DNA from 3 places in the Pantoea sp. CFCC18177 genome. Region 1 is predicted to be linked to each of the others. Evidence: predicted binding sites of a transcription regulator. Region 1 holds the regulator's gene; each other region holds the start of a gene.
The links. The regulator PurR, encoded in region 1, represses purine synthesis genes. The targets are predictions, from matches to a motif close to CANGCAAACGTTTGCNTG.
Positions count from the first base shown of each region.

Region 2: tusA (sulfurtransferase TusA) is a predicted target of PurR. The motif match lies at 3,874-3,891, and genes of this name have one in related genera.
Region 3: ACPUC8_RS24380 (nucleoside-specific channel-forming protein Tsx) is a predicted target of PurR. The motif match lies at 7,980-7,997, and genes of this name have one in related genera.

Region 1 covers NZ_JBNBPL010000030.1:45,227-55,522, reverse strand. Annotated here, with positions in the region: gene ACPUC8_RS22845 (C40 family peptidase) at 98-886, shown strand; gene cydH (cytochrome bd-I oxidase subunit CydH) at 953-1,042, opposite strand; gene purR (HTH-type transcriptional repressor PurR) at 1,317-2,342, shown strand; gene punR (DNA-binding transcriptional activator PunR) at 2,339-3,250, opposite strand; gene punC (purine nucleoside transporter PunC) at 3,359-4,561, shown strand; gene cfa (cyclopropane fatty acyl phospholipid synthase) at 4,871-6,019, shown strand; gene ACPUC8_RS22815 (riboflavin synthase) at 6,069-6,713, opposite strand; gene ACPUC8_RS22810 (MATE family efflux transporter) at 6,912-8,285, shown strand; tRNA gene ACPUC8_RS22805 (tRNA-Val) at 8,440-8,516, shown strand; tRNA gene ACPUC8_RS22800 (tRNA-Val) at 8,520-8,596, shown strand; tRNA gene ACPUC8_RS22795 (tRNA-Val) at 8,609-8,685, shown strand; gene pykF (pyruvate kinase PykF) at 9,030-10,296, shown strand, end outside.
Region 2 covers NZ_JBNBPL010000017.1:32,368-42,663, forward strand. Annotated here, with positions in the region: gene glgP (glycogen phosphorylase) at 1-2,323, shown strand, start outside; gene ACPUC8_RS17055 (DcrB family lipoprotein) at 2,412-2,969, opposite strand; gene ACPUC8_RS17060 (7-cyano-7-deazaguanine/7-aminomethyl-7-deazaguanine transporter) at 3,095-3,760, opposite strand; gene tusA (sulfurtransferase TusA) at 3,951-4,193, shown strand; gene ACPUC8_RS17070 (zinc/cadmium/mercury/lead-transporting ATPase) at 4,196-6,472, opposite strand; gene ACPUC8_RS17075 (lysoplasmalogenase) at 6,568-7,197, opposite strand; gene ACPUC8_RS17080 (DUF2500 domain-containing protein) at 7,360-7,716, shown strand; gene ACPUC8_RS17085 (DUF1145 family protein) at 7,744-8,013, opposite strand; gene rsmD (16S rRNA (guanine(966)-N(2))-methyltransferase) at 8,003-8,602, opposite strand; gene ftsY (signal recognition particle-docking protein FtsY) at 8,833-10,296, shown strand, end outside.
Region 3 covers NZ_JBNBPL010000036.1:511-10,806, reverse strand. Annotated here, with positions in the region: gene ACPUC8_RS24410 (MFS transporter) at 1-567, opposite strand, end outside; gene abgT (p-aminobenzoyl-glutamate transporter) at 755-2,275, opposite strand; gene ACPUC8_RS24400 (M20 family metallopeptidase) at 2,460-3,905, opposite strand; gene ACPUC8_RS24395 (amidohydrolase) at 3,902-5,215, opposite strand; gene ACPUC8_RS24390 (LysR family transcriptional regulator) at 5,330-6,232, shown strand; gene yjdN (VOC family metalloprotein YjdN) at 6,311-6,742, shown strand; gene ACPUC8_RS24380 (nucleoside-specific channel-forming protein Tsx) at 6,874-7,740, opposite strand; gene ACPUC8_RS24375 (sensor histidine kinase) at 8,104-9,462, opposite strand; gene ACPUC8_RS24370 (response regulator) at 9,459-10,118, opposite strand; gene ACPUC8_RS24365 (helix-turn-helix domain-containing protein) at 10,284-10,296, shown strand, end outside.

The DNA of each region.
Region 1 (10,296 bases):
GTGGATTAGAATCACTTCGGCGCTGATCGTTGATCAGATTTCTCTTACGTAGCCGCGGCCTGTTTTTTTATCAGACTGCTTAACCTGTAACCGGACTATGCGTTTACTGATTACGCTTATCATACTGGCTTTCGCCCAACTGTTCGTTAATGTGGCCTCTGCTTCACCGCATGCGCCTGTTAACGCCAGTTTGCATAATGCTGAGAAAAAAAGCGCGCGCGAAGATGAGCGCCGCAAGCGACGTCCGGTGAAAACCACGGCTAAAAAGTCTCGCCTGTCTACTACGGTGCAAAAACTCAAGCTGAAGAAGCAAAGCAAGACAGAAACCGCGCTGCACAAAACCACCCGTAAGAAATCCCTGCTGAAATCGCCAGCAAAGAAATATGGCCATCAACGCTTAGCCAAAAAAACGCGTGAAGTCGATGATGAAGCGCTGGAGCTGACCGGCATTCGCATGAGCAAATCACACCGCCAGCGTTATCAAAAGGCGCGTGAAACAGCGATGACCAAATTGATGGGCCAGTTGGGCAAACCTTATCAGTGGGGTGGCACCTCGCCGAATACAGGTTTCGACTGCAGTGGTCTGGTGTGGTACGCCTACAAAGATTTAGTCAAATACAAATTCCCGCGCACTGCGAATGAGATGTATCACTTGCATGATGCCGCGCCGATTAAGCGTCAGATGCTCGAAAAAGGCGATTTAGTCTTCTTCCGTATTAATAATCGTGGCACTGCCGATCACGTAGGTGTCTACCTTGGTAACGGTAAATTTATTCAGTCACCGCGCACCGGTAAAGACATTCAGATTAGTGCGTTGGGTGAGGATTACTGGGAGAAGCATTATGTTGGTGCACGCCGCATGATGACGCCGAAAACCATTCGTTAGTCGTTGCGCAACGTATAAAAAAAGCCGGATGCTTTCACAGCACCGGCTTTTTTTATACGCTTTTGTTTAATGCAGGATGGCCGTAAAGCTGAACGCAATAATCATTAACAGTGCGCCAACCGTGGTCATCAGGGCCAGCTTCAGATCTGTACTCATCACTACTCCTTAGTCACACTTTTATTAGGGTTAAAACAATTTTCGCACAGCGTCAGGCAAAAATCTCGTGTTATCCGCGCCAGCTTGCTAGAATCGCCGCCTTTCGTTGCGCAACCCATTTTGCGCATGCTGTATTTACAGCCTGCTGAAGCGATTTTTCCTGCCTGAACAGGCAGCGTTGACCCAAATTTTCGGGTGCAAAACCCTTCGCAGACGCAAACGTTTAACAATATACTTATCAGTACGTTGCGATAAGCCGGGGAGTACCTTTTTCATGGCCACAATTAAAGATGTAGCAAAACGCGCGGGTGTCTCCACCACCACGGTTTCGCATGTCATCAACAAAACGCGTTTTGTCGCAGAAGAGACGCGTAACGCCGTTTGGGAAGCAATTAAAGAATTGCACTATTCCCCCAGCGCCGTTGCGCGCAGTTTGAAGGTCAATCACACCAAGACATTGGGATTGCTGGCGACTTCAAGTGAAGCTCCCTACTTTGCTGAGATCATTGAAGCGGTTGAGAATCACTGCTTCGAGCGCGGCTACACATTAATCCTTGGCAATGCGCACAACGACCTGCAAAAGCAGCGTGCTTATCTCTCGATGATGGCGCAGAAGCGCGTCGATGGTCTGTTGGTCATGTGCTCCGAATACCCAGATGACCTGCTGCAAATGCTGGAGGAGAATCGCAATATCCCGATGGTGGTGATGGACTGGGGTGCTTCGCGCGGTGACTTTACCGATACCGTGCAGGACAATGCTTTCCATGGCGGTTATTTGGCTGGGCGCTATTTGATCGAACGTGGTCACCGCGATATTGGCGCGATCCCGGGACAACTTGAACGCAACACGGGCGGTGGACGCCACGCTGGCTTCTTGCAGGCAATGAATGAAGCCGGGGTCACGGTGCGGCCAGAGTGGATTGTGCAGGGTGATTTTGAACCCGATTCAGGCTATCAGGCGATGCAACAAATCTTGAATCAGAAACAGCGTCCAACTGCCGTATTCTGTGGTGGCGATATCATGGCAATGGGTGCGATTTGCGCAGCCGATGAGATGGGCTTGCGCGTCCCGCAAGATATTTCCGTGATCGGGTACGATAACGTGCGCAACGCGCGCTTTTTCACACCAGCGCTCACCACCGTGCACCAACCGAAGGCTGAGTTGGGTGAGAAAGCGCTCGAAATGTTGCTGGATCGCATCACCAGCAAGCGTGAAGAGCCACAAACGATTGAGGTTCAACCGACCTTGATTGAGCGCCGCTCCGTTGCCGATGGCCCATTCCGCGACTATCGCCGCTAACCTCGCGTTTCGCTGAGCCATTCGTGGTTCAGCGTCTCTGCATCACCCAGATAAGCCAGAAGCCAATCCAACGCGGGTGATGCTCGCTGCTCTGACCAACTGACACAGCAAGGGCTGTCAGGAAACGGCTGCGGCAGTGGCAATTCCACCAGCGTGCCTTGATCCAACAGTGGCCGCGCTAAATGCCCTGGCACCATGCCGACACACAATCCCGCCTGCAAACAATCCATTCCGGTTTCCCACTCCGGCACCACCAAACGCCGCTGATTGTCCAGGGTCCAGGTCATACGTCTGGGTAATGCGCGAGACGTATCTTCCAGCACCAGCGATGGCCAGGCACGCAATATTTCATCATTTAATTCTGTATTGTTGACCAACGGATGATCGGGACTGACAACGCAACGCCAGTTTAAGGCCCCCATATCCTGAAAGGCGAAACGCCCGCCAACCGGAACCGCCTGCGTTGCGCCAATAGCGACATCAACACGCCCGTCGGCCAGCGCATCCCAGACACCGTTGAACACTTCGTAGCTGATAATCAGCTCCATATCCGGGAAATGACGGTAAAAATCTTTCACCAGTTGTCGGGTGCGCTGGGGTTTGACGATGCAGTCCACCGCGATGCTCAACTGTCCGCGCCAGCCGTTCGCCAACTGTTGGCACTGCCTGCGCGTTGCAAGCATTTTTTTGATAACAGATCGCCCTTCACGGACAAAGTGCTCACCAGCTGGTGTTAAGACGACTTCACGATGCTGACGTTCAAACAACGGAACCGCTAACCAGGTTTCCAGTTGCCTGACGGTATAGCTGACGGCAGAAGGCACACGATGCAACTCTTGCGCTGCCGCGCTGAAACTGCCGGTGCGCGCCACCGCATCTACTACTTCCAGTGCATGCTCAGACCACATGGATTTGCCTTCAAAATTTTTAACAGCAGATTGCAAATATTAGCGTTTCACAAACCATAACGCACTCTTTTACACTCCCCGGCGTTCAATCTGCCAATGAGAATCACTATGTTGTCTTCAAAAGGATTTCTGCCCTACCTTGCCTTGCTGAGTATGCTCGGCTTTCTCGCCACGGATATGTATCTGCCCGCTTTTGGTGACATGCAACGCGATTTTGCCACGGCTCCGGGTACGATCAGCGCCAGCCTTAGCCTGTTTCTCGGTGGGTTTGCCTGTGCGCAGGTGTTTTGGGGCCCCTTGTCGGATCGCTTTGGTCGTAAACCAATTCTGTTGGCAGGATTGACACTTTTCGCCTTGGGCTGCCTTGGCATGTTGTGGGTAAGAGATGTAAACCTGATGCTGGCATTGCGCTTCGTACAGGCTGTGGGCGTCTGTGCGGCGGCCGTGAGCTGGCAGGCACTGGTGGTGGATCGCTACCCGAAAGCACAAGCCAACAAAGTGTTTGCCACCATCATGCCTCTGGTCGCGCTCTCGCCAGCTTTAGCCCCATTGCTGGGTGCCTGGCTAATGGGACACTTCCATTGGCGCAGTATTTTTATCGCGCTCACAGCGATCACCGTTTTGCTGCTCATTGGCACCCTGCAACTGACTGCCCGCAAAAAGGGTCAGGCTGCAAAGGTTGCGCAACCTGGCTGGCTCACGCTGCTGAAGACCCGCGTATACAGTGGCAACGTGCTGATTTACTCAGCCTGTTCTGCCAGTTTTTTCGCGTGGCTAACCGGTTCACCTTTTATTCTCGCCTCAGCAGGGTTAACACCCGCAGACATTGGCTTGAGCTATATCCCACAGACCATTGCTTTTCTGATTGGTGGCTTCGGCTGCCGCGCGTTGCTCAATCGTTATCAGGGTGCGCAACTTCTTCCATGGCTGCTGGTGGTGTATAGCCTGAGCATCCTCAGTCTGTTTGTGGTCGCCATGCTGCCTGCTCCATCATTAGTGGCATTATTGCTGCCTTTCTGCGGCATGGCGCTGGCAAATGGCGCGATTTACCCGATAGTGGTTGCCAGTGCTTTGGCCCCCTTCCCTCAGGCCACAGGTAAAGCGGCGGGTTTACAGAACCTGTTTCAACTCGGCCTGTGCTTTATTGCCAGTCTGCTGGTATCCGCCGGATTAGCACAAGCGCTGCACAATACGACCCTCGTGATGGTGGCAACGGTCGTGCTGGCATGGGCTGGCTTTATCTGGCAGCGTTCGCCTTGCGCACAAAGTGATGTTGCTCACAACTCTCGTCCCTGCGAAGATAATCACTAACGAAATAACTTTCGTTAGCATACTAACGATAACTCGTTGAATATTGCCCCACGTGAGCATATACTCGGTGGGTCAGCATTTCCGTAACAAATCAATAACATAATTGTATTAATTTTAAGCGACTCTGTCGCTGGGATGGCGTCTGCACGATCTTCCTCTCCTGATTTGTGCCAGACATTTCTATTCAGATTCATACCTCTGTAAAACGTCGGCTATGTGGCGCACGGATTTTCCGTGAGTTCTCTCACAGGCCTGGGGAAATTGACTATTATTTCCTCAGGTTCAAATCGGAAAGGTGATGGAGAAGCTATGAGTTCATCGTGTATAGAAGAAGTGAGCCTTGAAGAAAACCACTGGTTTCGTATCGTCAGCGAATTACTGGAACGCGCTGATGTTACCATCAATGGCACACGCCCCTGGGATATTCAGGTTAAGCACCCTGATTTTTTCAAACGTGTTTTGCAAGAAGGATCGTTGGGTTTAGGTGAGAGTTATATGGACGGCTGGTGGGATTGCGAACAGCTGGATGTATTTTTCCATCGCGTACTGAAACAACATCTGGACAAACAACTGCCTCACCATTTCAAGGATACGTTGCGCATTGCTGCCGCGCGATTGACCAATTTACAGTCGAAAAAACGCGCATGGATTGTTGGTAAAGAACATTACGATCTGGGCAATGACCTTTTTTCGCTGATGCTCGATCCTTTCATGCAATATTCCTGCGGTTACTGGAAAGATGCGGAGACGCTTGAACAGGCGCAATACGCCAAATTAGATATGATTTGCCGCAAATTGCAGCTCGAACCGGGTATGACACTACTGGATATCGGTTGCGGATGGGGTGGACTGGCGGAGTTTGCCGCGCGTCACTATGGCGTGAAAGTTCATGGCGTCACCATTTCCGCTGAGCAGCAGAAACTGGCCCAGCAGCGCTGTGAAGGCCTGGATGTCACCATTCTGTTGCAAGACTACCGCGATTTGAATCTGCAATTTGACCGTATTGTTTCTGTTGGGATGTTCGAGCACGTGGGGCCGAAAAACTATGCCACTTATTTTGACGTCGCTGATCGCAACCTCAAACCAGACGGCATATTTTTACTGCATACCATTGGTGCCATCACCACGGATATGAATGTCGATCCGTGGATTGATAAATACATTTTCCCGAATGGCTGCCTGCCTTCTGTGCGTCAAATTGCTGATGCCAGCGAGAAACATTTTATTATGGAAGACTGGCACAACTTTGGCGCTGACTATGACACCACGTTAATGGCCTGGTATGAACGTTTCCAGGCGGCCTGGCCGCAGCTGTCAGAGAAGTACGGCGACCGTTTCAAACGCATGTTCAGCTACTATCTCAACGCCTGCGCGGGTGCTTTCCGTGCGCGTGATATTCAGCTGTGGCAGGTGGTATTCAGTCGCGGGAAGGATGGCGGTTTGCGTGTAGCACGTTGATTGTGCGTGAAGCAAAAAACAAAGGCGCCGCGGGCGCCTTTTTTCTCTCTTATTCCGCGTCGTCGAGGTGAGCTAACGCTGCTGCTTCACGTTGCGCCAATACGCGCTCAACGGTTTCGACAATCGCCTGCGTGTGCGGGTCGATCTCAATGTTGACCTTATGCCCCAGCTTTTTGGCTCCCAACGTGGTGCGTTCCAGCGTTTCCGGAATCAGGTGCACGCAGAATTTGCTTTTCGTCACATCCCCAACCGTAAGGCTGATGCCGTCGATGCCCACAAAGCCTTTATGCAGGATATATTTCATTTGCGACGCATCCTGCAATTTAAACCACACTTCACGGTTGTTTTCTGACTGGATAATTTTGCAAATTTCAGCCGTGGTCATAATATGGCCGGACATTAAGTGACCGCCAATTTCATCGCTGAACTTCGCCGCACGCTCAATATTCACGACATCGCCAACCTGTAATTCACCCAGGTTAGTAATGCGCAATGTCTCTTTGATCAAATCGAAACTGACGCGATCGCCCTCAATCGCCGTCACGGTCAGGCAGCAACCGTTATGCGCAACCGATGCGCCCAGTGCCAGACCGGGCAACAACTCTTCCGGCAAACGCACAATATGGGTACGAAACAACTCTTTTTCTTCAACGGCGATAATTTCGGCCGTGCCCTGCACAATCCCAGTAAACATAATCTCAGCCTTGGTGAAGTTTGCCGTAGTTTATCACAGCTTGGCCTGCGGCGTTTAATTTGCCGGAGTTCAAACTTTACACAAATAACTTAACAAAATGCGATCAAAGTTTGGTGGAACAGAGTGCTCCCGTTACACTATGCCGCGCATTCTCTGGGGATTTCACCCCACTCTCTTGATAATTTAAGCAGGTGTTACGTGCAGAAGTATTTAACAGAAGCGCGTCAATTGCTGGCCCTCGCGATCCCGGTCATCCTTGCTCAGGTGGCTCAGACAGCGATGGGTTTTGTGGATACCATTATGGCCGGTGCGGTAAGCGCCACGGATATGGCCGCCGTTGCTGTCGGCACCTCTATCTGGCTTCCCGCCATTCTGTTTGGTCATGGTCTTCTACTGGCTTTGACGCCAACCGTTGCGCAACTCAACGGTTCAGGGCGACGTGAACGCATCGCAGAACAGGTACGCCAGGGGTATTGGTTAGCCCTGGCCGTGGCGTTGCTGATCATGATTGTGCTGTGGAACGCGGGTTATCTCATCCATGCGATGCATGATATCGATCCGCAACTGGCAGCTAAAGCAGAGGGGTATCTGCACGCCTTATTGTGGGGCGCGCCTGGCTATCTCTTCTTCCAGGTCGCTCGCAACCAATGTGAAGGTTTGTCAAAAACCAAACCGGCGATGTTACTCGGTTTTCTGGGCCTGATGGTGAACATCCCGCTGAACTATGTCTTCATTTATGGCCATTTTGGCATGCCCGCGCTCGGCGGTGTCGGTTGCGGCGTAGCAACAGCCTCGGTGTATTGGGTGATGTTCATTGTGATGCGCTTCTGGGTGAAACGCATGGCCAGCATGCTCGATATTCGCATGAACACACGTTGGTCCGCGCCTTCAAAAGCCGTGCTATCGCGTCTGTTCACGTTAGGTTTACCTGTGGCGTTGGCGCTGTTCTTCGAAGTGACCCTGTTCGCCGTTGTGGCGTTGCTGGTTTCGCCGTTAGGCATTGTTAAAGTTGCGGGGCACCAAATAGCGCTGAACTTCAGTTCGCTGATGTTTGTGTTGCCACTATCACTCGGCGTGGCAACCACCATCCGTGTCGGTTACCGTTTGGGGCAAGGCTCCGCAGATCAAGCACGTGTGGCGGCGTGGACCGGACAAGGTGTGGGGATCAGCATGGCCGCGATCACGGCGATCTTCACCGTGACATTCAGAGCAGATATTGCGGCGCTTTACACCGCGAATCCTGAAGTGATTACGCTCGCAGCCCAGTTAATGCTGCTGGCCGCGATATACCAGTTCTCCGACTCTATTCAGGTGATCGGTAGCGGGATTCTGCGTGGCTATAAAGATACGCGGTCGATCTTCTTCATTACCTTTATTGCCTATTGGGTGCTGGGATTACCCGTCGGCTACATTCTGGCGTTGACGGACTGGGTCGTACCTAAACTGGGTCCGGCTGGATTCTGGTGTGGATTCATTGTTGGCCTGACATCCGCCGCCATCATGATGATCTGGCGAATTCGACGTTTGCAGCGCCTGCCTGCACAGGTCATTTTGGCACGTGCAGCGCGCTAAGTGGCTGAAGGGGCCGTTATTTGGCCCCTTCTCGCTTAAAAAAACAGCGGGTCGCACAGATGCTGGTCAGTCGTCATGGAAATTCATTTTTTCCCTTGCCAGCATCGCGGCCTGCCGTTAATATTCGTCCCCGCTGTCGCCCTGACAGCATGTTGCGCTCTTAGCTCAGTTGGTTAGAGCACCACCTTGACATGGTGGGGGTCGATGGTTCGAGTCCATTAGAGCGCACCAAGTGCGTCCGTAGCTCAGTTGGTTAGAGCACCACCTTGACATGGTGGGGGTCGGTGGTTCGAGTCCACTCGGACGCACCAAATTTCTGCAATGCGCTCTTAGCTCAGTTGGTTAGAGCACCACCTTGACATGGTGGGGGTCGATGGTTCGAGTCCATTAGAGCGCACCACTTTTCGTATTCTCTCTCTTTGCGCAACACCCCTTTCCTTGATCTGAATCGTTTTCTCTCTTAGCTTTTATATTGGTTTTCGCATACTTAGCGACTATACTATGCCGCGTTGTCCACCTGAAAGGTTTCAGCGCTAACGTGCCTATGCAAACAACTCAAATGATTTGCGCAACACTGCCTAACCAGTTCCCTCGCGTACTGCATAACTTCTCTGCACGGCTGGCCTTCGTCACCTATTCTTACTTCTGTACGATCCGAACCAACACCATACTCATTTTCACTTCGCTGCCTTGCGCTGCGAATCCCGACCTTTATCATCCATCACAACTTACAGAAAACCTGACATGAAAAAGACCAAGATTGTTTGTACTATCGGTCCGAAAACCGAATCTGAAGAGATGCTGACTCAACTGCTGGAAGCAGGCATGAACGTCATGCGCCTGAACTTCTCTCACGGTGATTATGCCGAACATGGCCAGCGTATTACCAATATGCGCGCCGTCATGGAAAAAACCGGTCGTCAGGCCGCGATTCTGCTGGACACCAAAGGCCCTGAAATCCGTACCATGAAACTGGACGGTGGCAATGACGTTTCATTAAAGGCTGGCCAGACCTTCACCTTCACCACTGACCAGTCAGTGATTGGCAACAACGAACGTGTTGCTGTGACCTACTCTGGCTTCACTGAAGACTTGAAAATCGGCAATACCGTTCTGGTTGATGACGGCCTGATCGGGATGCAAGTGACTGAAGTCACTGAAAACACCGTAGTTTGCACCGTATTGAACAACGGCGATCTGGGTGAGAACAAAGGCGTTAACCTGCCAGGTGTCTCCATTCAGCTGCCCGCTCTGGCGGAAAAAGATAAGCGTGACCTGATTTTCGGTTGCGAACAGAACGTCGATTTTGTTGCTGCTTCCTTTATCCGTAAGCGTTCAGATGTCCTGGAGATCCGTGAGCACCTGAAAGCACACGGTGGCGAACACATTCAGATCATCTCTAAGATCGAGAACCAGGAAGGTCTGAATAACTTCGACGAAATTCTCGAAGCTTCTGACGGCATCATGGTGGCTCGTGGCGATCTGGGTGTTGAAATCCCGGTTGAAGAAGTGATCTTCGCTCAGAAGATGATGATCAAGAAGTGTAACAAAGCACGCAAAGTGGTGATTACCGCTACGCAGATGCTGGACTCCATGATCAAAAACCCGCGCCCTACCCGTGCGGAAGCCGGTGATGTGGCCAACGCCATCCTGGATGGCACCGATGCTGTCATGTTGTCTGGCGAAAGTGCTAAAGGTAAGTATCCACTCGAATCTGTCACCATCATGGCAACCATCTGTGAGCGTACCGATCGCGTGATGAAATCACGTATCGATGAGCTGCTGGAGTCCCGCAAACTGCGTATCACTGAAGCCGTTTGTCGCGGTGCTGTTGAGACCGCAGAGAAACTGGAAGCGCCAGTGATTGTGGTGGCAACCGAAGGCGGTAAATCAGCCAAGGCTGTGCGTAAATATTTCCCATACGCCACCATTCTGGCACTGACTACCAATCCTACCACCGCGCGCCAGTTGATTCTGAGCAAAGGTATTGAAACGCGCCTGGTCACTGAAA
Region 2 (10,296 bases), on a different contig from region 1:
GAACGCCGCACTGTTGGCGGTTCGCGACCGCATGGTGGAACGCTGGTTGCGCTCCAGTCGTGCACAGCTGTCACAGGATGTGCGTCAGGTCTATTACCTGTCGATGGAATTCCTCATGGGGCGCACGTTGGGCAATGCGTTGCTGGCGATGGGCATCTATGACGATCTCAATCAGGCGCTGGATGAGATGGGGCTCGACCTCAGCGAACTGATGGATGAGGAGAACGATCCCGGGCTGGGTAACGGCGGTCTGGGCCGTTTGGCCGCTTGCTTCCTGGATTCACTGGCGACGCTCGGCCTGCCAGGGCGCGGCTACGGCATCCGATATGACTACGGCATGTTCAAACAAAACATCGTTGACGGCCAGCAGCGTGAATCGCCGGATTACTGGCTGGAATACGGCAATCCTTGGGAGTTTCAGCGCTTTAACACGCGCTACAAAGTGCGTTTTGGTGGCCGTTTGCAGCATGAAGGGGCGCGCGTGCGCTGGCTGGAAACCGAAGAGATTATCGCGGCTGCTTACGATCAGATCATCCCCGGATACGACACCGACGCCACCAATACTTTGCGCTTGTGGAGCGCCCAGGCCAGCAACGAGATCAACCTGGGTAAATTCAACCAAGGTGATTACTTTGCGGCGGTGGAGGACAAAAACCACTCGGAGAACGTGTCGCGCGTGCTCTATCCCGATGACTCCACCGATTCAGGCCGTGAACTACGCCTGCGTCAGGAGTATTTCCTCGTGTCGGCCACGGTGCAGGACATCCTTAACCGCCACTGGCAGATGCATGAAACCTGGGACAATCTGGCAGATAAAATCGCCATCCACCTGAATGATACGCATCCGGTGCTGGCAATCCCCGAGTTGATGCGCTTGTTGATCGATGATCACAAGTTTACCTGGGACGATGCCTTTGAAGTGACCTGCCAGGTGTTCTCCTACACCAACCACACGCTAATGAGTGAAGCGCTGGAAACCTGGCCGGTGGATATGTTTGGCAAGATTCTGCCGCGTCACCTTAGCATCGTGTTTGAAATCAACGATTACTTCCTGAAAACCATCCAGGAGTATTACCCGGATGACTGGGATCTGATGGCGCGTATCTCGATTATTGATGAGAACAACGGCCGTAAGATCCGCATGGCCTGGCTGGCGGTGGTGGTGAGCCACAAAGTGAATGGCGTGTCAGAGTTGCACTCCAATCTAATGGTGCAGTCACTGTTTGCCGATTTTGCGCGCCTGTTCCCCGGGCGTTTCTGCAATAAAACCAACGGTGTAACGCCACGACGCTGGCTGGCCTTGGCTAACCCGGCGCTGTCGGAGGTGCTGGATGACACCATCGGCCGCAACTGGCGTACCGATCTCAGCCAACTCAGCGAACTGACCCCGCACGTTGATTACCCGGCATTTATTGAGCAGATTAGTGATGCCAAGTTCGCCAACAAAAAGCGGTTAGCGGATTGGGTAGCGAAGAACATGGATATTGTGCTGGATCCGCACGCTTTGTTTGACGTGCAGATCAAACGTATTCACGAATACAAACGTCAACTGCTTAACGTGTTGCACGTTATCACTCGTTACAACCGTATCAAGGCCGATCCCACCGCAGACTGGGTGCCACGCGTCAATATCTTTGCCGGCAAAGCGGCTTCCGCCTATTACGTAGCGAAGCACATCATTCATCTGATCAACGATGTCGCCAATGTGATCAACAACGATCCGCAGGTGAAGAACAAGCTGAAAGTGGTGTTTATTCCCAATTACAGCGTGAGCCTGGCGCAGATCATTATTCCGGCGGCGGATCTCTCTGAACAGATCTCCACGGCAGGTACGGAAGCTTCCGGCACCAGTAATATGAAGTTCGCGCTCAATGGCGCATTAACCATTGGTACGCTGGATGGTGCTAACGTCGAGATGCGCGAGCACGTGGGTGCGGAGAATATCTTTATCTTTGGCAACACCACGCCGCAGGTTGAGAAACTTCGTCAGGATGGCTACAACCCGCGTAAGTACTACGAGGAAGATGCCGAACTGCATCAGGCACTGACACAAATCGCCAGCGGCGTGTTCAGTCCTGGGGATTTAGGGCGCTATCGCAATCTGTTTGATGCGCTGGTGAACTTCGGTGACCACTATCAATTGTTGGCCGATTACCGCAGCTATGTGGATACTCAGGATAAGGTGGACAAGCTTTATCGTCAGCCAGATGAGTGGCAGCGGTGTGCGGCGTTGAACATCGCTAATATGGGGTACTTCTCAGCGGACAGAACGATTCAGGAATACGCTGATGAGATTTGGCATATTTCGCCGGTGAGGTTGTAAGGAGCACATTCTGTAGCGGCGCAATTCATTGCGCGTCCCTTTGTAAGAATACGCGCGATAAATCGCGCCGCTACGGTTGATGCGTGCTCTATTTCAATGTGATGCTTTTCACAATGGCATCAGCATCGCTCTGCGCCTGCTGCTGATTGTCTGCTGGCAGGGTGATCTGCAGGGTCAGCAGTTTGCCATCCACTTTTGCCAGAATCACGGAAGACCATGAGGTCTGATTGTTGGCAGAAATCACCGTATCCAACTGCTGAGCTGGCTGGTCTTTCAGCGTAATGGCTTTGTTAGACACCACTTGCAGCTGCGGGTCGCGATTGCGTTGCTGCTGCTCCAGGCGCTGAGAGAGTGCATCCAGCGCTTCGTTGGTGGGATCGCCGGCAATCACGATAATCGCGCGCTGGCCGGTTTCATCGGCGTAAACGTGCATATTAGTGGATTCCGAGCCGAGTTTGCCGCTCTTATCAGACATGCCCGCAGGCAGATTGAAGCTTAGCTTGCCGTCCATCAGGTTGACGGTCTGAGCGGACTGACTGGCGCTGGCACCGTTACTGCCTGCTGCCGCATCATCTTTCTTCTGGTCACAGGCCGCGAGACCCAACACCAACAGACCAATACCCGCATATTTCACTAAATTACGCATTCTTTTCCCTTTATTGATTCCAGTCTGGTGCTTTCCATCCGCTATAAAAACGGAATCGGCGGTTAAAAGCAACCGCCGTACTGTCAGGAAATCTTAGCGCGCTGCGGCGTTTCGTCTATGTGCAATTAGCCGAAATTCATCTGGCGCTGTGCAGAACGTTCAGCCAGGCGTTTCAACATGCTGTTAAGCAGTACACCGTACGCGGGCAGGAAGAAAATCATGCAGATCAGCACTTTGAAGCTGTAATCCACCATGGCAATCTCCACCCAGTGGGCTGCCATAAACGGGTCTGGACTCTTATAAAAAGCGATGAAGAAGAAGGCCAGCGTATCGCTGATATTACCGAGGAACATGGCGGCTGCCGGGGCGATCCACCACTGGGGTAAACGACGCAAACGGTTAAAAACGTGGACATCCAGAATCTGACCCAGCGCATAAGCCATAAAGCTGGCGCTGGCGATACGGGCGACAAACAGGTTCACCTGTTCCAGTGAAGCCCAACCCTGCCATTCTCCCTGATAAAACACACAGGAGACCACATAGGAGATAAACAGTGCCGGGATCATCACCGCCAGAATAATGCGACGGGCTAAAGGCGCGCCAAAAATGCGCACGGTGAGGTCGGTAGCGAGGAAAATAAACGGAAAGCTAAACGCGCCCCAGGTGGTGTGGAAGCCGAAAATCGAGACCGGCAGCTGTACCAGGTAGTTACTGGAGGTGATCACCAGCAGATGGAATAGCGATAGCCAAAACAGCGCATGCATGCGCTGACGTGCAGAAAAATCAATCATTGTGAGCCTTTTTAATGTAGGGGTGAGGGAACCCATAGAGCCGAGCTGTACAGCCATAAAATGAAAACGGCGGCATCTTAGCGCGTTGCGCAATTTAAGCAATGGTTAATTTTAACGCAATCGTTATCGCCTTGCGCTGGAGATTGAGCGCGCTAGAATGAGCGCCCACCACGAACAAAGACAGAGAATCATGAGCGATCCCTTTTCTGCGCCGGACCACACGCTTGATGCTTTGGGGTTACGCTGCCCTGAGCCGGTGATGATGGTGCGCAAAACCGTACGCACCATGCAGGCGGGTGAAACCCTGCTGATCATCGCTGACGATCCCGCTACCACACGCGATATACCGGGATTTTGCCGCTTTATGGAACACCAGTTGCTGGCACAGCAAACGGAAACGCTGCCGTACCAGTATCTGATTCAGAAAGGCTAGGCTTAACGCTGACGCAGCAGCCGCAGTGCGTTAGCCGTGACTAACGCCGTGGCGCCGGAGTCTGCCAGCACCGCTAACCACAAACCGGTGAAGCCGAGCAGTGTGGTGATCAGGAAAATCCCCTTCAAGCCGAGCGCAATCGCAATGTTCTGACGAATAATGGCGCGCGTGCGGCGTGCCAGTAATACCGTGCGCGGTAACAACGTCAGACGGTTTTGTGTTAAGGCGGCATCGGCGGCTTCCAGTGCCACATCGGTGCCGCTGCCCATCGCGATGCCCAACGTTGCCGCTTTCATCGCGGGTGCGTCGTTAATGCCATCGCCGACCATCGCCAATGACTGCGCTCCACCTAACTTGCGTACCGCCTCGACTTTATCGGCGGGCAGCAGCCCAGCGCGATAATCGATGCTGAGTTCAGCCGCAATCGCCGCCGCGGCTCGCGGGTTATCGCCGGTCAGCATCAGGCTTTTGATACCTAACGCTTTCAACTGCGACACTGCCGTCATCGCCTCTTCTCGCAGTTGATCCTGCAAGGCCAATGCGCCGAGCACTGTCTGTTCTTGCAACAGCACCACCACCGTCTGGCCTTGCGCTTCTCGTTGCGCAATCAGTTGTTGCTGATCGTCAGTGAGAACATTGACATCGCGCGGGGCCAGAAGCTGATAACTCACTCCATCAACCCGGGCGCGGATACCGCTTCCGGCCAATGCTTGTTGATGTTGTGCTTGCGGTAACGCCAGTTGGCGACGTTCGGCTTCACGCACAATCGCCAGCGCCAAAGGATGGCTGGAGCCTTGTTCAACGGCAGCCGCCAGGCTGAGCAGCGCGTTCTCTTGCTGTGTGCCGAAGACATCTATCTGTGTGACCTGTGGTTTGCCTGCAGTTAAGGTGCCGGTTTTATCGAAGGCCATGGTCTGGATGCGGCTCAGTCGCTCCAGTGCCGCACCGCCCTTAATCAGCGCACCCTGTCGTGCCGCGGCGGCTAAACCAGAGGTGATCGCCGCCGGTGTTGAAATCACCAGGGCACAGGGGCAGCCAATCAGTAGCAACGTCAAACCTTTATAAATCCACGGCAGCCATGCAGCACCCGCCACCAATGGCGGCAAAAGCATCACCATGAGTGCCAGCAGCATAATGGCGGGGGTATAAATGCGGCTGAAGCGATCGATAAAGCGTTCAACCGGGGCGCGATGGGTTTCGGCCTCTTCAATCAGTTGCAGAATGCGGTCAATGGCACTTTGGCCCGGCTGGGAGATGACTTTCAGGGTCACCAGACGATCTACGCTGGTGGCACCAGCCATCACCGTTTCACCAGGCTGGCGCACAACTGGCACAGATTCACCAGTTAGCGCGCTTTCGTCAAAGCTGGCGCTGAGGTTCAGTAGCTCAGCATCGGCCGGTAAACGCCCACCAGCGGCGACTTCAATCTTGTCGCCGGGGTGTAAGTCTTCCAGCGCCACCTGCTCACGCTGCGCGCCATTCACACGGGTGGCGGTAGCAGGGCGCAGGGCCATCAAGGCGGTTACGCCCCGACGCGCACGGGTGGCGGCATAAGATTCCAGACGTTCACCCAGTTGGAACAGCATCAGCACCATGGCCGCTTCAGCGTGGGCGCCGATCAACAGCGCACCGGCGGCAGCGAAAGTCATCAGGGTTTCGATGCTAAAGGGCGAGCCACCGCGCAGCAGTTTCCAGGCGCTGCGGGCAATCGGTGCCAGGCCAATCAGCGTGGTCACCACGAACAGGCGATCGCCCCACAGCGGTGAAATCTGGCTGAGCAGCCAACTGGCCAGCATCAGCAGCGCCAGCACGACGAGGGCAGCATTTTCGCGCCAGCGGTTAGGTGCAGCGGTCTGCGCTTGCGGATCGTTTGAAGTGAGCGTAAAGCCGACATTTTTCACGGCTTGCTCTACGGCTGAGCGAATATCCTGGTCGGCATCCACGACCAGTTTTTCACTGGCGAAAATAACGCGGGCTGCGCTGACCTGCGGGATCTGTTGTACCGCGCTTTCAATTTTGCGCGCACAGCTGGGGCAATCCATGCCGGCGATTTGCCAGCGGAACTGATGGGAAGAGGAGCCGGGCCTGTCGCTTTCGGCGTCGCTTTCACCGCCAGGGCTGGCGCTGTCGTTGTCGCAGCAGCCGCAACCATTTTCCGGTGTGGCGGGCAGGGCGGCAGAGATTTTCAGCGTGGTGGGCGATGCGCTGCGAATGGCGCACAGCGGTTGAGGCTTGCTATGGGATTTCCCACAGCGGCAAGAATGAGTATGTGCGTGCATGTGACCTCCGGTATCAGGTGCGGGCCACTGCCCGCAACCTGAATGCTACACTTTGGAGTCCACTCCAGAGTCAAGCGTTAAAGGTCATTATTTCTTCAGTAGAGCCACAGTGAGCGCACAATCATAAAGTGACCGGCAAAGTAGCAGGCAGCCACAATGGCGCTATCAGCACTGAAACGGCGGCGATAATGACTGATAAACCAGACAATATTGGCCAACAGCAATAGTCCTGCACCCACCAGCAGCGAAAAGCTGAAGTCAGTCGGGCGGAAGAAGTAGTTTTCCGCTGCCATCCAGTTCATCACCAGCGTCATGCCAATCAGCGTACAGATCGGCCAACGCAAATCTTCGAGTTTTGACCAGATGATGCCCATCACCACGGCACCTATCACCAGCAGGGTCACCGGGATCGGCCAGAAGAAGCTCATGGTCATGTGGGCGGCAAAGCTGATGGTATACAGCAGGTGTGACAGGAAGAATGCGCCCAGCGCATAGAGCATTTGCTGACGTGGCAATAACGTCAGCGCATCGCCAACCAATGTGGCAACCAGCCCAGCGAGGATCAAATAGTCGGTGGTGTTGAGCGTTGGTGCCTGCCAGGCCCAAGCCACCAACAGCAGTAAGGTGACGGGTTTGAACAGCCAGCGCTGCCATTGCGGGCCACGGTACGAAGCATCAACGTAGAGCCAACCGGAAAAAAGTACGGCAAGAAAAGACCAAAGCATGTTTTCTCCCTTTTCTGAACACGCAGCTCAGAGTATTGAATTTTCCCAAAATCGCGATCCCAGTGTAAGTTACCGGCGGCGAATGTGACAATCGGTCAACTCTGGTTGTATGCTTTGTCGTCTTTATTTGTTCTATTATCAACGCAAAGCACGAGAGAAAACATGAGCAAACCACCGCTACTCTTTTTTATCGTTCTGGCGATTATTGCCGTTTTGGCGACCCGTCAGTTTATCAAGCAACGCCGTGAAACTGCGGTCAATGACGCTTCCCCGGTTCGTTCTCTCAGCGTGGAAGTCAAAACCAAACGTGAGTATCCGTCGCCCAATCGCCGTTCACGCCAGCGTGAAGAGATTGTGGCTGAAGACATGAAGTATGAAGCCCTGTTTCATCCGCTGAATGGTGCAAGTGACATCAAAGTGGTGGTCAGCGCCAACGATTATCATCAAATCGATAAGGGTGCGAAGGGGGAGTTGAAGATGAAGGGCAGTCGCTTTGTCAGCTTTACCCCCGCGCAATAAAATCGGCCGCGATGGCGGCCGATTTCTCTACATCTTTGGATAATGCTTCTTCTGCCACGCCAGCAGTTCAAACACGCCGAAAAAGAAAATCTTCGCCTGCGTTGCGCCACTGAGCTTTGGTGCTTCTTTAGGCTGGGTCGCGCGCAGTAATACCAGCTGCAAGCCATGCATAATCACCATGAAGAACAAGGCAACATGGACAAAGTAACGCAGCGGCGTCGGGAAAGGGTGCACCAGATTCAACAGTAAAAAAGCCCAGACGCAAATCATCAGTAAACGTCCCAGATTAAGCCACATCGTGCGTCTCCTGTTGGCGTTGATAAAGGCGATAGGCGACCTGTCCGGCAATCTTCTCGCGGTATAAATCCCAGTTGGCGGGTGCCACCGGCGTGCCATGCTCGACTTCACTCTCTACGTAAATTAGCGCGTTCTCTGCCAGCCAGCCGTTTTTTTCAAGCAGCGTCAATGTTTCCAGCAATAGTCCTTTACGGAACGGCGGGTCCACAAACACCACATCAAACGGCTCGCCCGGCTGATTTAGCCACAGCAAAGTGTTGGTCTGCACCACGGTACCTTGGGTTGCACGCAGTGTTTGCAGGTTCTGCGACAGCTGTTGCGCCACCGCTCGTTCCATTTCAAGCAGCGTGGCTGAAGCGGCATAGCGTGACAGCGCTTCCAACCCGAGCGCGCCGCTACCGGCGAAGCAGTCGAGGCAGCGTGCTTCCTGAATATCGGGGGCCAGCCAGTTGAACAGGGTTTCGCGTACGCGATCGGTGGTCGGGCGTAAGCCAGCGCTGTCAGGCACCGGTAATTTGCGACCGCGCCACTGCCCGCCGATGATGCGGATTTGGCCAGCAGCGCCACTGCTGCGGGGTGATTTACTCATTTCGCTCACAACTCGTCATAATTTGTTGCGTAGTTTAACGGGCGCAGCAAGGAGAAGAAACGTAAAAAAGGGTGCTGTGGTGCGCTGGCTGGAAAGTGTTAGACTACTGAGTTGATATGGCGCGCGTAATTGCCTGATTTTTACGCGGCTCGTGCGTCAATAATTGAATTTTTTATCCCCTGGGAACAGCGTGCAACCGGGAATAAGCCATCGAGGAGTGTGGTTACACAATGGCAAAAGAGAAAAAACGCGGCTTTTTTTCCTGGCTAGGCTTTGGCAAAGAAGAAGAGACGCAACAGCCTGCGGAAGCGCAGCAGCAACCGACCGATGTCGCGCATGAGCCCATCGCTGAAGAGAGCGCATTAGCAAGCGCCGAAGCGCAGGCCGAAGAGACGGTTGCCGTCACTGAGCAGGTTGCCGAAGCGCAGCAGGCGCCAGTGGAAGAGCCTGTTGCCGAGCCGGTTGTCGCGATTGAAGAAGCGGTGCTGCCTGAAGCGGAAGTGCAACCCGACGTTGTGCCTGTCGAAGAAGAACCGCAGGCCGAAACGCTGATTGTTGAAGCACCCGTTGAGCCTGTGATTGAACCGCAACAGCCTGTTATCGAAGCACCCGTTGAGCCGGTGATTGAACCGCAACAGCATGTTATCGAAGCGCCGGTTGAGCCGGTGATTGAGCCGCAACAGCCCGTTATCGAAGCACCGGTTGAGCCAGAAGACGACGCGTTAAGCGACGAGGAGCTGGAAGCACTGGCATTAGCGGAAACCTATGCCGAAGATGCGGAAGCCGAAGCGCAGGACACCGTCAGCGATCTGCCGCTGGCCGCGGCGCCGATTGTCACGCAGGAGCAAGAGCGCCCAACCAAAGAAGGCTTCTTTGCCCGCCTGAAACGCAGTCTGGTGAAAACCCGTGAAAACCTGGGCTCTGGGTTTATCGGTCTGTTCCGTGGCAAAAAAATCGATGACGACCTGTTTGAAGAGCTGGAAGAACAGCTGTTGATCGCTGATGTCGGTGTGGAAACGACGCGCCGCATCATCGCCAATTTGACGCAGCAGGCGAATCGTAAGCAGCTGCGCGATGCAGAAGCCTTGTACGGCCTGCTGAAAGCCGAAATGGCCGGCATTCTGGAAAAAGTTGACGAGCCGCTGGATGTCAGTGGCAAAACGCCGTTTGTTATCCTGATGGTCGGCGTTAACGGCGTAGGTAAAACCACCACCATTGGTAAGCTGGCGCGTCAGTACCAGGCGCAAGGCAAATCAGTGATGCTGGCGGCAGGTGATACCTTCCGTGCAGCTGCTGTTGAGCAGTTGCAGGTGTGGGGTCAGCGTAACAACATTCCGGTAGTGGCACAGCACACGGGCGCGGACTCCGCCTCGGTGATTTTTGATGCCATTCAGGCAGCTAAATCACGTCAGGTGGATGTGCTGATCGCCGATACCGCAGGTCGCTTGCAGAACAAAGCGCACCTGATGGAAGAACTGAAGAAAATCACCCGCGTGATGAAGAAGTTGGATGAGGATGCGCCACACGAAGTGATGCTGACCCTCGACGCCAGCACCGGGCAAAATGCGGTAAGCCAGGCCAAACTGTTCCATGAAGCGGTGGGCTTAACCGGCATTACCCTGACCAAGCTTGACGGCACCGCGAAAGGTGGCGTGATCTTCTCGGTTGCCGATCAGTTCGGTATTCCGATTCGC
Region 3 (10,296 bases), on a different contig from region 1:
CCATGACATCAGTGCCACCGCTGGCACCGACAGGAACTGAATAAAGAACGAGAAGGCAAAGGCGCGGCTACGCAGGTGCGCGGGGACCCATTCGGACAGATAGGTATCGATGGTCACCAGTTCAACGCCGAGACCAATCCCGACCAGGAAGCGGAACAGGATGATCATCTCCGCACTCTGCTGGAACGCCATCAGCAGTGAGAATACGCCGTACCATGCGAGGGCACACATAAAAGTGAGACGGCGGCCAAAGCGGTCGGCATAAGGCGCAAGCAGGCTGGCACCCACAAACAGGCCGAGGAAGGTGGCAGAAGCAAAAGCTGCCTGGTCGGCAAAGCCAAATACCCCTGCGGAGCCGGTATGAAACACGCCAGCAGCGAGTAGGCCAGAACTGATGTAGCCCGTTTCGAACAGATCGTAGAGCTCAAAAAATCCGCCCAGTGCCAGCAGCGTAATAAAACGCCACAGCCCTGCGGAAGAAGGCAGTGCATCAATGCGCCCGGCTAAGGTGCGGCGATCGGCTGCGATGTTGTTGTTCGCCATCCCTGTCGAAGTGATTGTTGTCATTATTGGATAAACCTCGGTGTTTGCAGAACTCGCGCGGTTTTATGGGTTTTAAAATAATTAACCGTTAGCAAGCGAAGGAATAGCAGAATAATCAATTCATCGGAGGTTGCCGAGAGGCGTAACGGTGACATTTTCGCAATCTACGTTGCAGTTCACAGAAGTGTGATCGCCGTCCATGGCGATGCGCTTAGTGCAGGCTTGGATAGACGCCCGGACCAATCGGTAAGCCGAGTGCGTACCAAACCAGTAGCAGCACAATCCAGCTAATGAAGAACACCACAGGATAGGGGAAGATCAGCACATAATAGGTGCCAAGTTGTGCATCTTTTAGGTATCGCTGCAGAAAGCCAAGGAACAACGGCAGGAACGGCGACATCGGTGCCAGCGGCAAGACGGCAGAGTCAGCGATGCGGAAAATCATTTGCGCAAAGGCCGGATGGAAACCGAGCAACATAAACATCGGCACGAATACCGGTGCCAGAATCGACCAGATAGCCGAGCCGCTGGCGATAAACATGCAGAGAAACGCTGACAGGAACATCAGGCCAAGGAACGCAGGTGCGCCACTGATCCCGGCACTCTCCAGCATATCGGTCAGGCCGATAGCCATAAACTTGCCCATGTTGCTCCAGTTGAAGAAGGCGACGAATTGCGACAGCGGGAACACCATCACAATAAAGCCCGCCATGCTCTTCATCGGATCGACCAGCAACTGTGGGATGTCATCGGCTCGACGAATCTGCTTCGTCACTGCGCCGTAAGCAATCGCCACCACAAAGAAGAACAGGATGATGATCGGCACAATGCCCTGAATAAACGGCGAAGGAATAATGCCGCCGGTTTTCGGGTTGCGCAGCGGTGCGTGTTCCGGCACCACCAGTAGCGCCATCAACGCAATAAATACCAGTGCAGCAATACCAGCCGCTCTCAGGCCGCGATTTTCCAGTGCCGTCAGCGGCGGCAGGCGGTCTTGATGACCGCCGTTCCATGCGGGCAGGCGCGGCTCAACGAATTTATCGGTGAGGATCGCGCCCACTACCGTCAATACGATCACCGAACTGGCCATAAAGAACCAGTTATCGATCACGCTGACGTGCACGGTATCGCTCACCGCTTTCGCCGCTTCGGTACTGATACCCGACAGCAGGACGTCGGTGGTGACGATCAGCAGATTGGCGGTAAATCCAGACGCCACACCGGCAATCGCTGCCAGCAGACCCGCTACCGGATGACGACCCACCGCGAGGAAGATCAGTGCGCCGAGTGGTGGCATCACCACCAGTGCCGCATCCGATGAGATGTGGCTGAAGAAGGCAATGAACAGCACCATATAGCTGGCGTAACGACGGCTCACGCGTGAGGCCATCTTCACCATCAGCGATTGCAGCAGGCCGACTTTCTCGGCCAGGCCCGCACCAATCACTAACGCCAGAATCGAGCCGAGTGGCGTAAAGCCACTGAAGTTTTTGATGATGTTCGGCAGGATCCACTGAATCCCAGCCACGCTCAGCAGGTTATTGACGCGGACCAGCTCGCCGTTGGTGGGATTTTTCACTGCCAGATCAAAGCCGCTGATAATGGCGGTGGCCACCATCAATACCACGATCAGATAGACAAACAGTAAGAATGGGTTCGGCACTTTATTGCCGATGCGCTCTATCCAGCTAAACAGCTTCCCTGGGCTGCGGTTCTCCGTAGTCACTTCCATCAGCTTTGCCTCATTGGTCGTCTTGTTGTATTTGCATGCCCGCGTTGGGGCTGTCATTTTTATAGTGTTTAGATATTTCTGGGCGCATAAATGCGCCCCCTACAACTGTGGTAAACCTTACAACTGCGCCTAAGCCCCATAGAGTACGCATTGATGCGCACTTAGTCGGAGCACCGCGCTTATTTCAGGATGACAACTTCGATGGTGTGACGTCTGCCGGTATCGGGCAAACATAAGGCTGTTCGCGGCGCACACGCTGAAACTCCTCACGACAGCGTGCCAGCGCGTCCTCGTCCTGTAACAAGGTCAGCGCGGTGGCGGCCATCACTTTGGCGGCCAGACACATGCCTTTGTGACCCAAAGAGGTGCGGCCCTGCGCCACCAGTTGCCAGGTGTGCAGCGGGGTACCGAAGGCAAAACAGGGCGCGAAGCACTGTGCCGTCGGCGTGACCCAACTGACATCGCCGACATCGGTTGAGCCGTACAGCAGCTCGCGCGTGACGGCGTACGGCGCCACCTCATCCATCAAAATCTTGTCACCCAGCGCTTCTGTCCACGCCACGCCCGCTTCACCGCCGGTGCGTGCCGCATTCAGGCGCGCATTGCGCAGATCGTCTTTGGTCAGCGTGGCACGGATCTCGGCGGCAAACTGCTGCTCATCCGCGCTGTAAGCTGGCAGGCCAAACTGATGCAAATTGCGCTCCATGACGGCTTCCAGCGCACGATTGGGCACATAGTTGGAGCAGGCTTTGTCGAATCGTACCGTCATGGTGGTGTCCGTCATCAGGGCCGCGCCTTTGGCGATGTTGATGACGCGCTGGTAGATATCCTGGGCCTGATCGAGTTCCGGTGCGCGGATCAGATACAGCACTTCGGCATCGGCCTGCACCACATTGGGAGAGACGCCGCCAGTATTAGTCACGGCGTAGTGCACGCGGGCTTCCTGCACGATGTGCTCGCGTAAGAAGTTGGCACCGGTATTCATCAGGGTGACGGCATCTAAGGCGCTGCGGCCCAGATGCGGGGAGTTAGCGGCGTGCGCGGCGACGCCCTTGAAATGAAACGCGGCCTGAATGTTGGCAAGGGTGCTGAGGTTGAACATGCCGCTGAACCCTTCAGGATGCCAGGTGACAGCCGCATCGACATCATCAAACAGTCCTTCACGCACCATAAAGGTTTTGCCGGAACCGCCTTCTTCGCCCGGACAACCATAAAAACGCAATGTGCCGCGTTGCCCGTTCTGCGCCCACCAGGCTTTGATGGCAAAGGCGGCAGCCAGTCCGGCGGTGCCTAATAAATTGTGCCCGCAGCCGTGTCCGTTGCCATTCTCGATCAGCGGTTGTGGCGTGGCGCAGCCCGATTGCTGGCTTAAACCGGCCAGTGCATCGAACTCACCCAGAATCGCAATCACCGGCTTGCCGCTGCCGATGCTGGCGATAAAAGCGGTATCGATATTGCCGACGCCGCGTTCAACGCGAAAACCTTCCTGCTCCAGCGCATCAGCCAGAATGGCGGCAGACTGCGTCTCTTCAAAGCGAGTTTCTGGCACATCCCAGATCGCATCGCTGAGCGCAGTAAAGCGCGGCTGATTCTCGTTGATGTAATGATCGATAAAGTCGTGATGGCTCATCGCTGGCCTCCAAACTGCGCCTGATTCAGCACCAGGGTGGCCAGCGTTTGCACCGCGGTGGCCATGATCGCTTCATCAAAATCGAATTTGGCGTTGTGATGGCCTGCTGCCAGATCGCAGCCGAAGATCACATACGAAGACTGGCCGCCGCGCTGCTGCACGCGCTCCAGCATGTAGGTGGCATCCTCTGAACCTGCCGCCTGCTGTTTGGTATCAATGACCGAGGTGAAAATGCCCATCGCATCGGCCTGCTGGTGGATGAAATCCACCCACGGCTGGCTCGGCGTACAGCTGCGAGCACCGCCCATCAGTTTGATATCGTACTCAACGCCATACATCGCCGCTGCGCCAGCGATGACGCGCAAGGCCTGCTGATAGATATCGTCGTTAACCTGATTGCTGACGCCACGGGTTTCGACTTTCATCAGCGCGCAATCCGGTACCACGTTACGGCCGGTGCCCGCCTGCAATACGCCGACGTTAACGCGCGCCACGCCGCCGCTGTGTTGCGGCAGATTATGCAATGCCAGCGTAGCCTGTGCGGCGGCGAGCAGGGCATTGCGGCCCTCTTCTGGTTTACCGCCTGCATGTGCGCCGACGCCCGTAAAACTCACATCCAGTTTGGTGGTGGCGAGGAAGCTATCACTGCCGCAAACGATTTCGCCTGCGGGCACGCCTGTGCCAAGGTGGATGGCGGTAAACAGATCCACATCATCCACCACGCCTGCAGCGACCATGGCTTTCGCACCGCGCACGCCTTCTTCGGCGGGTTGGAAGATGATCTTGATGGTGCCGCTGAGCTGATCTTTCATCTCCATCAACACGCCCGCCAGCGCCAGTCCGATGGTGGTGTGCCCGTCGTGACCGCAGGCATGCATCATGCCGGCATTGCAGGAGGCAAAGCCCTCGCGGGTCGGGATATGGTCGGCATCACGGCTTTCGTTCTGGTCCAGTGCATCCATATCGACCCGGAAGCCCATTACTGGGCCGGGACGACCGGTTTCCAGCGTGGCGACAACGCCACAGAAACCGCCAGAGAAATGGGAGATCCACTGCGGCAGCGCACCTTGTTCTAGCGCGCGGGCTTCTTGCTGCGCCAGCACTTCGTCAGAGGGTAAGCCCATACGCGCATCAGCATCGATCACTTCACGGCCCAGCTTCAGCTGATAACCAAGGCGATGCAGTTCTTCAGCGACTAAGGTTGCGGTACGGAACTCCAGCCAGCCCGATTCGGCAAAATGGTGCAGATCGCGACGCCAGATTTGCATCTGCGGTATCCGCGCGTTGACGAGGTCGGAGAGGGTTTTCATCGGCATATCCTTTGTGTTGGTTTTTTATGCATTAACCCGAATCTACACAATGGTATTGGTGCGCATAAGATGCGAATATCTTGTCACTGATAAACAACGGTTATCACAAAAATCATGCCTGCCAACCTCAAACTTCATCAGCTGCGTGCCTTTGTCGACGTGGCGCGCCAGGGCAGTATTCGGGCGGCCAGCCGCTTATCAGGGCTATCGCAGCCTGCACTGACCAAAGCGATCCAGGAACTGGAACTGGCGCTCGGCGCTCGCCTGTTTGAACGGCGTCAGCAAGGGGTCACGCTCACCGATATCGGTGATAACTTTTTCCGTCATGCCAGTCTGGTGTTGGAAGAGCTGCGCGTGGCGCAGGAGGATATTCAACAGCGGCTGGGACTGGCCGGTGGCCGGGTCAATATTGGCGTGGGCGGCAGTATCGCGCGTACCATCATGCCGCAGGTGATCACTCAGTTTCATCGCGAATACCCGCTGGTGAAGGTGCGCATTGTTGAGGGGCAACTGGTGTCGATGGTGCATGAACTGCGACAGGGTGCGCTGGATTTCACCATCAATACCTACGATCAACACCATCTGGATCAGGAACTGATTTTTGAACGCTTGATGCAGCGAGACTATCAGGTGGTGATGCGCAAAGGGCATCCCATGGCCCATGCGCGATCCCTCACGGAGTTGCAGCACTGTGACTGGACCATGCCGACGCCGCAAGGCAGCTATTACCGGCTGTTGCACGATTTGTTTGGTGAACGCGGCATGGCACCGAAGATCGTCGTCACCTGTGAGACCTTTATGGCCTGTACCAGTCTGGTGGCGAAGAGCGATTTCGTCAGTATTATTTCGCGCGATGTGATTGAAGATCCTACCCACGGCGGGCAGTTAATCGCTCTCGATCTTGACGATCCGCTGCCGAAAGCCACGTTCTATTTGATTCAGCGAAAAGACACCGCGCTGACGCCGATGAGTGCCTATATGGCGCAATTATTCCGGCGTTACTGTCAACAAAGGTAAGAGTGCGGCCTGGCTCCCATCTGATTAAAAATTGCGCACTACACTTGCACTGGACGTTCCAATTCTGGAGAACTGACCATGCAAATTACTCCCTATGTGTTTTACAACGGCCGCTGCGAAGAGGCGATCGCCTTCTATCTTGAGGCGACCGACGGCGAACTGCTGTTCAAAATGACCTTTGGCGATATGCCAGACGAAACAACTGTCGAAGATGAAGGCTGCCCATCTGGCATGACGTTCTCACCCGAACAGATAATGCACGCGCACCTGCGGATCGGGCAGGGCGAACTGATGATGAGCGATGGCGCACCGCAGGCGAATTACGCAGGATTTTCCGTGAGCTTATCAACGCCGGATGAGGCACAAGGCAAGCGGTGGTTTGATGCATTATCGGCAGGCGGAGAGGTGACGAAAAAGTGGGAACCGACCTTCTGGGCGCACGGCTTTGGCATGTTCACCGATAAGTTTGGCGTGCCCTGGATGGTGAATGCCTATAAACCACAGATTTGACAGGTGTTGTTGAGATGCGTGGCGGCACAATTCATTGCGTGTATGTTACCAGGTGCGCATAAATGCGCACCCTACGAAAACCGCACACGATCGTTGTAGGGTCGCCATTTATGGCGACCTGGTCCATGCAATCAGAAGTTGTAACCCACCACCAGGTAGTAACCCCAGCCGGTTGATTTCACTTCAAACGGACCGTTGCCGAAGTTCAGCTCCTGACCATCCGCCCACTGTCCGCCGTTGTGGAAGTAACGCGCCACGGTAGAAACGTGCCAGTGATCGTAGTTCAGCGACAGGATGTGGCTAGAGGCGATCGAGTTGCTGGTGCGTGATGGACCGGTTTCGTCACGCAGATCCGAGCCCCAGTCGAAGTTGGTGAAGCCGATATAGCTCAGCTTACCGCCCCACAGATCGGTAATCGGCACAAAGTATTTCACCTTGAAGCGATAACCATCCCAGCTGTTTTCGTTCGCCGCACCATAGTTCTGCCACTGGTACTTGGCATACACGTTCAGTGACAGGCCGATATCGCTGTGGGTATCAATATCGGTACCCAGACCCATATACCAGGTGTTTTGACGCTGTGACGCGTTGCGACCCATGTCATAGATATAGTTGTTCGCGAAGTACCACTCTTTAAACGGACCAAATGCCAGGCTGGTGCCGGTCAGTTTATCGATAGAGAAACGCGGCTCAATTTCCATGAACAGCGGCGAACCGTGGTCGAAAATGCCGTTTGCGTTGCTGTTGCCTGCGCCAAAGAAGTTGGTCAGGTCGGCATAGCCGTAGAAATCGAACCAGTCCTTTTTGGCAAAGGCTTCGTATTCGAGATACACATCGTTGTTGAACTGAGGTCCGAAGCGCGTGTGATAGCTGCCCACCACGTTTACGCTCTGATGCCACCAGTCAGAAAGATACTGCGGATCGCTGTCTGCCGCTTGTGCCGCGCCGGTCCAGCTGCTGGCCAATAAGGCCCCTGCTATCAATGCTTTAAATTTCATTATTGTTATCCACATGCTTGTGATCGCCGCGAATGCGCCGCGATCGTGTCAAATCGATCCCAGGGGATGGGCAGTGTGTTGGTTTAAACGGTCTGAATCGCCGAATTTTCAAGTGCGCGTAATGTGCCTGTAACAGAGCGATAGGAAATAGATTTTGATCACGTTTGTCAAAATGTGTTGCATTTTGATTCATCTGAAATGTGACTATGATCACAAAAAAGGCGTGTTGCGAACGGAACCCCGCAACCGATTACGTTGTCGCGTACAGCGGTAATTTGATGGGATGTTGAAAAGGAGGGAGTGGCGTGATTTATCGCGCGGCCTGAAGACCGCGCTCTACCGAAAACGTCAGCAACCGCCGAATTAAGGCAAGGTCACACGTACCTGCAAGCCCGAGATCTCGCCTTGCGGGTTATGGCAGTTGGACAGCGCCACCTGCATTTGATGCTTCTGCGCCACGCTACGAACGATAGATAACCCCAGGCCGCTGCCTTGTGCCTGCACATCCGGCGAGCGCGTGAAGCGATCAAAGGCGCGTTCAATAAAGGATTCCGGCATGCCTGGACCATTATCAACGATATCCACCACGGTGTGATTGCCCACGCGATGTAACAGCACATCCACCAGGCTACCCTCAGGCGTGTGCAGCATGGCATTGCCTATCAGGTTATCGAACAGGCTGCGCAAATCGGAGCGGCTGGCGTGCAGGCGGTAATGTGTCGTGCCGTTAAAGCCAATATCAATCCCGCGTTTGTCTGCCACCACCATCAGTTGCTCAATACTCTCTTTGAGCAGATCGTCGATGTCGATGGTCTCGACGGAGGCTACTACCGACTGATCTTCCTGCCGTGAGATGTTGAGCAGTTGCGTCACCAAATGGCGCGTGCGCGTGACGCCCGCTTCCAACTGGTCAAACTGTCGGCTGGCCTCGCCCGGTTGAATATGCTGACGCAGATTTTCCAGTTGGAGAGTGACGGCGGTCACCGGCGTGCGTAATTCATGCGCGGCATCTTCCAGGAACTGACGCTGTGAAGACCAGGCCGCACGCAGTTTATCCAGCAGCGAGTTATAAGCCGCGACCAGCGGCAGCACTTCATCGGGCAGGCTGTTGGGTGAAACCGCGTGGGGGTGCAGCGTTTCCTGCGCGGCAATTTGCCGCGACGCCACGCGTAAATCTCGGGTAATCGCGCGCACCACCAACCATATCACCAGCAGCGAGAGTGGCATCATTAGCATCAACGGAATGATGGCGGAAAGTACCCGCTTCACCATCAAACTCTTCATGTAGCCAATGTTATGCAACACCTGAATATTGCCAATCTCACTGCCTAACTCACCGGGGCGCGTATAGACACGCCATTCACAGTCATCGCCGCAGTCGCCCACTTTCAAATCTGACCAGCCTTTTTTGGGCTGGAGCGGTGCCTGTAACGCAGGCCAGGAACTGGCGCGCAGGTGGTTGTGGTCATCCCACAACTGCACGATGTAGGTACTTTTCAGCTTCTCTTGCTGCATCACCATCGGCATCAGCGCGGGCATGCGTTGGCTGGATGACCAGGCATCGGCGATCTTCGCGAGTTGATCGTCCTTCATGGTGCCCATCATGTCGCCATAGCAGTGGTAGAAGTACCAGGTGACGCCGCCAATCATCGCCAGGTGCAACAGCACCAGGGTGAGCAGCAATTTGTTACGCAAGGAGCGCATAAAGGTGAAAGGTTTCATATTGCCGGTACTCGCCAGCCCAGGCCGCGTACGTTACGAATCACTTCGTTATCAAGCTTGCGGCGCATGCCGTGAATCAGCACATCGACGGCGTTACTGGTGACTTCTTCTCCCCAGCCATAGATGCGGTTTTCTAATTGTTCGCGCGATAAAATCGCACCGGGTCGTTCCAGTAGTGCATACAGCAGCGCATACTCACGGGCGGTGAGTTGTTCGCGTTGCCCTTTATACAATACCTCACGCGTCATCATATCCAGCTGCACATCGCCGCTACCTAACAGGGAATCCGCCGCACCGTGACGACGTCGGGTGATTGCACGCATGCGCGCCAGTACCTCTTGCAAATCAAAGGGTTTGAGCAAATAGTCATCGGCACCGCTGTCGAGGCCTTGAATACGCTGTTGTACGGTGTCACGCGCTGTCAGTACCAGCACCGGCGTCATATCGCCTCGGGTGCGAGCACGTTTCAAGACGTGGATGCCATCTTCACGCGGCAAGCCTAAATCAAGCAATACGCAGGTATAGCCGCCCTCAGACCAGGCATTGGTGGCATACACGCCATCGCGCACCCAGTCCACTGACCAGCCCGCCGCTTCCAGCGCCTGCTGCAAGTTGGTGCCAATCATTTCATCATCTTCTACCAGCAGCACGCGCATAGTGTTCTCCCAGACTGATGAACGCAGTTTACCTTCGGATTCTTAGTAGATAATTACACTGCTCTCCCTCCTTGCTAATTCTGCGCTAATTTTCTGCTAATTAAGGGATAAATTTAACGCGCTACAGTGACTGCACTGGACATATTGTCGAAGCAGGAGGTTCCCATGAATCAGAGCG